3 regions of the Paraburkholderia graminis genome follow, and region 3 is predicted to be linked to each of the others. Evidence: riboswitches for the same ligand, from Rfam matches in the RefSeq annotation. Region 3 holds a riboswitch; each other region holds the start of a gene.
The links. A riboswitch is a leader RNA that binds a small molecule or an ion and turns the genes downstream of it on or off. The one in region 3 is predicted to bind cobalamin.
Positions count from the first base shown of each region.

Region 1: it holds a riboswitch for cobalamin, as region 3 does, so the genes downstream of both, CUJ91_RS03935 (TonB-dependent receptor domain-containing protein) here and cobG (precorrin-3B synthase) in region 3, are expected to answer to the same signal.
Region 2: it holds a riboswitch for cobalamin, as region 3 does, so the genes downstream of both, cobW (cobalamin biosynthesis protein CobW) here and cobG (precorrin-3B synthase) in region 3, are expected to answer to the same signal.

Region 1 covers NZ_CP024934.1:890,289-892,551, reverse strand. Annotated here, with positions in the region: gene CUJ91_RS03935 (TonB-dependent receptor domain-containing protein) at 1-837, opposite strand, end outside; cobalamin riboswitch at 927-1,275, opposite strand; gene CUJ91_RS03930 (hypothetical protein) at 1,494-1,850, shown strand; gene CUJ91_RS03925 (cell division protein ZapA) at 1,847-2,161, shown strand.
Region 2 covers NZ_CP024935.1:1,370,445-1,372,707, reverse strand. Annotated here, with positions in the region: cobalamin riboswitch at 58-301, opposite strand; cobalamin riboswitch at 371-651, shown strand; gene cobW (cobalamin biosynthesis protein CobW) at 818-1,927, shown strand; gene cobN (cobaltochelatase subunit CobN) at 1,942-2,263, shown strand, end outside.
Region 3 covers NZ_CP024935.1:1,080,061-1,082,323, reverse strand. Annotated here, with positions in the region: gene cbiE (precorrin-6y C5,15-methyltransferase (decarboxylating) subunit CbiE) at 1-706, opposite strand, end outside; cobalamin riboswitch at 791-981, shown strand; gene cobG (precorrin-3B synthase) at 1,065-2,263, shown strand, end outside.

The sequences.
Region 1 (2,263 bases), on a different replicon from region 3:
CGGCGCGCCGTACGCGTTGTCGTAGCTGTTGTTGCCGTTCGACTGCAGATAGCGGACGCCCGCGTCCCATTGGTCGTTGAACTTGTGGCGCAGCGACGCCGAAATGCTCTCGTTCAGATAGCCGTTCGCGTTCGGATTCGCGTTGGGCGCCTCGCTTGGATTGAGCGCTGAAAAGCCGTCGTCTTTCGAGCGCGCGAGCGAAATGCTGAAGGTCGTGCGGCCGTCTTTATCCAATGCGCCGTTCGCGCCGACCTGCTGCGTCTGCGTGTGATAGCTGCCGTAGCCCAGGGAGAAATTGAAACGCGGCGGATGCGCGCCGCCGTCTTTCGTGAACACCTGTACCACGCCGCCGATCGCGCCCGAGCCATATAACGCGGACACGTTGCCGTTCACGACTTCGACGTGATCGATCTGATCGAGCGGAATCTGCGCGATTTGCGCGGTGCCGAGACTCACGGAATCGACGCGCACGCCGTCGATGAGAATCAGCGATTGCGTCGACGACGCGCCGCGCAAATAAAGGCTCGCCGTCGAACCGGGCCCGCCTGTACGCGAGATTTGCGCGCCGGGCGCGAGTTGCAGCAGGCCGGGCAGATCCGTTGCGGTGGTGTCGGCCAGGTCCTGCTGATCGAATAGCGACGTCTGCGGGATCGTATCGGCAAGCGCTTGCGGTCCGCGCTCGGCGGTCACCACGACGGGCGATAAAACAGTGGACGATGCAGTGGACGCAGCAGTGGACGAAGCGTCGGCGTTTGCAGGCGCGGCGGCCTGCGCATGCGCGAGATGGGGCAGCCCGGCAAAAGCGAGCAGCACCGCGCGGGCGATGGGGGACAGCATGAAGTGAGATTTCCCGTGGATGGCGTGCGCGGCCCGCTTCCCCGCAGGCCGTCGCGTAACGAGGCGCGTGCGCTTTTGACAATTCGCGCCGCGCGCCCCTCCCTCTGGCCGGTATCCGGGCTAACGACTTTCGATCCCGCCTTCCCACGCGTGACGCGCAGTGGCACACTCGCGAGTTGAACCGGAACACGCGATGGGGATCGAACTGCAAAAGCGCGAACTGCTGTTCGAAATACGATTCGTACCGCAGCACTGAACTGCGATGAGCAGCAATGAACTGCAGCGAATGCGACGAACTGCAATGCACGCGAAATGCGGTCGCTTACCGTTGCGGGGGCAGCGCAGGTTGGCGCGTTCGGGTAGAACGGCGCGGCCTGCTTCCCGTTTAACTGCGCGCACAATGAAATGCGCGCGGGCACCAGAGTGCGGCCAGTGTATGAGCGCCCTCTGAGTCAGTCAAGAACGCGGGCCGCGAGAGCGATTCATTCGGACAGGGTCGAGCTATTGTCCGACGCGATCTCCGGCACGCGCGTAGTTTCTCTTCTTCAGTCGAAAAAAGGCTGCAAAAAGCGGGGTTGTTACGTCTCGAAACGAGACAAATGTCGGAACGTGCGACATTCCGCGCTAAAATGCGATGTCTTTAGAGGACGCAGCACATGCTCACCGAACTCGAAACACTTTCACAGAATATCGGCAAGCTGATCGCGATCAGCCAGCGCCACAATGAAGCGCGCCTCGCGCTCGAAGAGCAACTCGCGCAGTCGCGCGCCGAAGCCGAAGCTACGCGCACGGAACTTGCGCTGCTGCGCGAGGAACGCGACGCACTGCAAGCGGAGCGCGACGCGCTGTCGGCCAAGATCGACGACGCGCAGGTGCGTCTGAACGCGATCCTCGAAAAATTGCCGCGTGCGCGTGCGCACAACGAGCCGGACAACCAGCTCGATCTGCTCGAGCCCGCTCCGCACGAGGTCGAAACAGAGAGCGACGCCACTCGCCACGGAGAAAATGCATGACGACCAAGCAGATCGAAGTATCGATTCTCGGCGTGCCCTATCGCCTCGCCTGCTCGCCGGAAACGGAAGGCGCGCTGCTTGAAGCAGTCGCGCGAGTCGACGCCGAAATGTCGAAGATCCGCAATAACAGCAACGTGCGCGGCACGGATCGCATTGCAGTCATGGCTGCGCTGTCGCTGGCATCCGAACTGCTTAAGCTGCAAACAAGCGTGCGTCACGGAGAAGCATTTCCCGCTGAAGAAATCCGGCGTACAATGCATCAAATGAACGAGCAACTGGGTACTGTCATCGAGCAGTACAGCGTGCAGTAAGTTGCAAGTAGCATGTTGCAAGCAGTGCGGTCGGTGCTGATACCGGCTGCGGATTCAAACGGAAAGTAAGCAGGCAAGGTTCGTGAAGCATGCACGAACTGC
Region 2 (2,263 bases), 290 kb from region 3:
CCTTCACATCCGTCCCTCGCGGATTCCGGCGGCCGGCGGCGTGACGTCGAGAACGCACGGCCGCCTCCGCGTCTGGCCGGTATCCGGGCTGGCGGCCTCACGCGCTTTGCCTTCCCGCCCACATTCATTCGAATGTGCTGGACAGTGGCACTGAAAACGCATGTGCGGCGCAAAAAATAATCGCGCCGCCGGTCGCTTACCGTTGCGGGGACAGCACAGGTTGAGCGCAAGCGCGCTGCCTGTTTCCCGTTTAACTGCACACGCGAGCGCATGTGCGGGCACCAGACGCGCGCATACGATAGCACACGGCAAGCCCGTCCGATAAGCGCGCCGGGCTTGCGTTTTCTTGACGGCGCAAGGCGCGCGGCCTACACTCGCACGCACTTCTGGTGCTCGTGTGCGCGCTCGTGCGCATGCAGTTAAACGGGAAACAGGGCGCCCGCCTCGCATGGATCGGGTCAACCTGTGCTGCCCCCGCAACGGTAAGCGAAAAGCGACGTCATGGCGGTTTGCATGGCGCCGCGGAGCCGGCTTCGATGTCCACGCGCAAGGCCGCGTCGGCATATCACCACTGGGCGAGAAATCACTCGTCCGGGAAGGGGAAGCGGCGCTTTCGCCAGCCCGGATACCGGCCGGAACACGAAGGGCGAACGCCGCGGGGAAGCGGCGCTGCGCTCATGACCTCATACCCGTATTCTGCGTTTCCCTGGTGTAGCGGCAAGGCCGTCGTGCGTTCCCGCGTTTTGCGATGCGACGTCATGCGCAAAGCGCGTGATTCGGCCGGCCAGCAGATGCAACTCTCACGGATGGACTCACCATGCAAGTTCAGATGCGCAAGATTCCCGTCACCATCGTCACGGGCTTTCTCGGCAGCGGCAAGACGACGTTGCTGCGGCACATTCTTCGGAATGCGGGCGGCAAGCGCATTGCGGTGATCGTCAACGAGTTCGGCGAGCTCGGCATAGACGGCGAAATCCTCAAAGGTTGCGGCATTGGTTGCGATGAAAACGGCGTCGAGACCGAAGGCCAATTGTATGAACTGGCGAACGGTTGCCTGTGCTGCACGGTCCAGGAAGAGTTCTTTCCGGTGATGGAAAAGCTCGTCGAGCGCCGCGAGCAGATCGACCATGTGCTGATCGAAACGTCGGGGCTCGCGTTGCCGAAGCCGCTCGTGCAGGCGTTCAACTGGCCGCAGATCAAGAACAGTTTCACGGTGGATGCGGTGATTACCGTCGTCGATGGACCCGCTGCGGCAAGCGGCCAATTCGCTGAAAATCCGCTTGCCGTCGACGCGCAACGCAAGGCCGATCCGAATCTCGACCACGAGTCGCCGCTGCACGAATTGTTCGAGGATCAATTGTCGGCTGCGGATCTGGTGATTCTGAACAAGACCGATCTGCTCGACGAAGCAGGCCAGAACGCGGTCGAAGCCGTGATTCGCGCCGAAATTCCGCCGCAGGTGAAGATCGTGCGCGCCCATAGGGGCGAGCTCGATCTGCACGCGTTGTTCGGGCTCGAAGCGGCGTCGGAGGAAACCATTCACTTGCGCCACGACCATCACGGTTCGGCCGACGACGCCGATCATCATCACGATGAGTTCGATTCGGTGGTCGTGAATGCAAAGGCGCAGTCGCGTGAAGCGGTGATCGCCGCGCTGCAAGGACTCGTGGGGAACAACACGATTTATCGCGTGAAGGGTTTCGCGGCGTTGCCGGGCGCGCCGATGCGGCTCGTCGTTCAAGGCGTGGGCCGGCGCTTCGATAGTTATTTCGATCGACGCTGGCAGCCAGGTGAACTGGAAGAACTAGGCGAAGGCGCCGAAAGCCGCTTCGTGCTGATCGGTGAAGACCTCGACCAGGCTGCGCTGCAACGCGCGTTCGACGCCGCGCTCGGCGTCGCAGCCGCTGTCGCCGCGCAACAGACGTAAGCCGGTATAGACACATGCATCTGCTGCGCACCACGCCGGGCGGTTTCGTCGACGATACGCAAGGCGTGATCCGCATCGATCAGCGGCCCGCGGACATCGTCATTCTGAGTTCCGCGGATACGACGCTGTCGTTGCTCGCGAGCGTGTTTCCCCGTCTCGGCGACGGCTTTCCGAGCGTGCGCCTCGCGAATGTCACGTATCTGCGGCAGCCTGCCTCCGTGGACTTTTACGTCGAAGACGTGTTGCAACATGCGCGCGTGGTCGTGGTCGATCATCTTGGCGGCGAGGCGTATTGGCCGTACGGCATCGAGCAGGTGGTCGCGCTTGCGGAGCGCA
Region 3 (2,263 bases):
CATCGCGTTTGGTCAACTGGCCGTCGTGGCGAAACGCGTCGTCGGGCAAGCCGCAAGTGAGCGGCAGACGCGGCGCGCCATCCGTCGCGCGGCATTCGAGCGCGATCAGGTTCAGCGCGGCAACGTCGCGCGCGGACCACTGATCCGCGCGGCCGTCGATGCGCCGCTCCGCGTCGCCGCCGAGATGTTCGAGCACGGTCATGCGCGTCGCGCCAAAGCCGCGCGCGTTCAGCAGCGCGGCGAGCGCCGCGGGCGTGCCGCCGTCCGCGCTCAACACGAACACGCGCGCGCCGTCGTGCAAATGCGCATTCAGCGTCGGCAGCGGCCGGCCGACCAGCGACACGACGGCCACCTCCTGCAACGGCCAGCCAAGCCGGGCGGCGGCCAGCGACAACGACGAAGGTGCGGGCAGCACGCGCAACTCGTCGGCCGGCAACTGCCTGGCCAGCGTCGCGCCGACGCCGAACAGCATCGGATCGCCGCTCGCCAGCACGCAGACGGAGCGGCCGCGCTCGGCGAGCAACGGCGCGAGATCGAACGGACGCGGCCACGCGGCGCGGCGCGCGGCGAGCCGCGCCGGCAGCATCGACAGATGACGCTCGCCGCCGTAAATCGCTGACGCCTCCAGCAACGCACGCCGCGCGGGCCGTCCCAAACCGGCGAAGCCGTCGTCGCCGATGCCCACTACCGTCAGCCACGCCGGCATGCATCCTTCCTCATGATGTCTCTCAAAACAATGCGCTGCGCCACGCCGGTCAAAGCGTCCAGCCTCGTTGTGCTATCCGAAAAAAGGCATAATACAGCCGCCGGTGCCCTTCGGGGCCTAAGAGGGAACACAGCGGGGAAACCATCGCCGCTGCGGCTGCCCCCGCAACTGTATGCAGCGAGTCCGCCTGCGCTAAGCGCCACTGGTTCGACCGGGAAGGCCGCGGCGGACGACGACCTGCGAGCCAGGAGACCTGCCGGCGAGACTGTTCGTGCCAGCCAACATCGGGCGGGGTGTACCGATGCCGCAGCCAAGCCGCTTTATCGCTTGCTCGGGCCGTCGCGCGACGCTAACCGCGGTGTCCGTCTTGAATCGAGCTTCTCCCTCCTCCACTGTGTTGCCTGACGCGGCTTTCGCGCTGCGGCCCTCGGCGTGTCCGGGGCTCCTGCGGATCGTCGCCGCGCGCGACGGCGGCATCTGCCGGATCAAGCTGCCGGGCGGCGAGTTGAGCGCGGCTCAGGCCCACGCGATCGCGGATGCGGGCGCGCAGCACGCGGCGGGCGTGATCGAGTTGACGAACCGCGCGAATCTGCAACTGCGCGGCGTTCGTGGCGGCGAGGAAGCGGCGTTGATTGCGGCGCTGGTGGATGCGGGGCTTGGGCCTTTGGCGGAGGCTTCTATTTCTTCTGAAGAAAAAGCCGACACCAGGTCTTCCGCCGCTCTCACCGCTTCAGCCGCCGACGACATCCGCAACGTGATGATCAGCCCTACCGCAGGGCGCGACCCCTCCGCGCTCTTCGATACGAGGCCGCTCTGCACGACGTTGCTCGCGCTCTTGCAAAGCGACGCACGTTTTGCGGCGCTGTCGCCGAAATTCGCACTGCTCGTCGACGGCGGCGAGCGTCTTGCGCGGCTCGATCATCCGCATGACGTGTGGCTCGCGGCATCGCAGGATGGTTCCGGCGAGATCCGCTTCATGTTCGGCCTCGCCGGTTGTCCACCGGTTGCTGCGACGAATTCGGCGACGATTGATGCAGGCGCACTCGCCGCCGTGTTGCCGTCGCAAGTTCCGGCGCTGGTGCGGGCGCTGCTGCATACGTTCCTCGATCTCGCCGCCGACTCCGACACGACCCGCATGCGTCACCTGCTCGCCGAACATTCCGCCGACGCGATCCTGCGACACGCGCAAACCTACGTCGATTTCCCGTTGGCACGCGACGCAGCGCTCGCCGAGTGGCAGCGCAGCACGCCCGCCGATGCCACGCTGCGCGTCGGCGCTCACGCGCAGCGTATCGCGGGAACGTGGCACGTCGGCGGTCAACCGCTGCTCGGCCGCATCGACGCAACCGCGCTGCATGGCCTCGCTTCGCTGGCGCGGCAACACGCGAACGGCGCGCTGCGCATCACGCCGTGGCAAAGCGTTCTGCTGCCCGACATCGCCACACATGCCGTGCCCGCCGTGCTTACCGCGCTAAAAACGCTCGGCTTCGCGTGCGACCTGGACGACCCCGCTTCACGCCTCATCGCGTGCGCCGGTTCCACCGGCTGTGCAAAAAG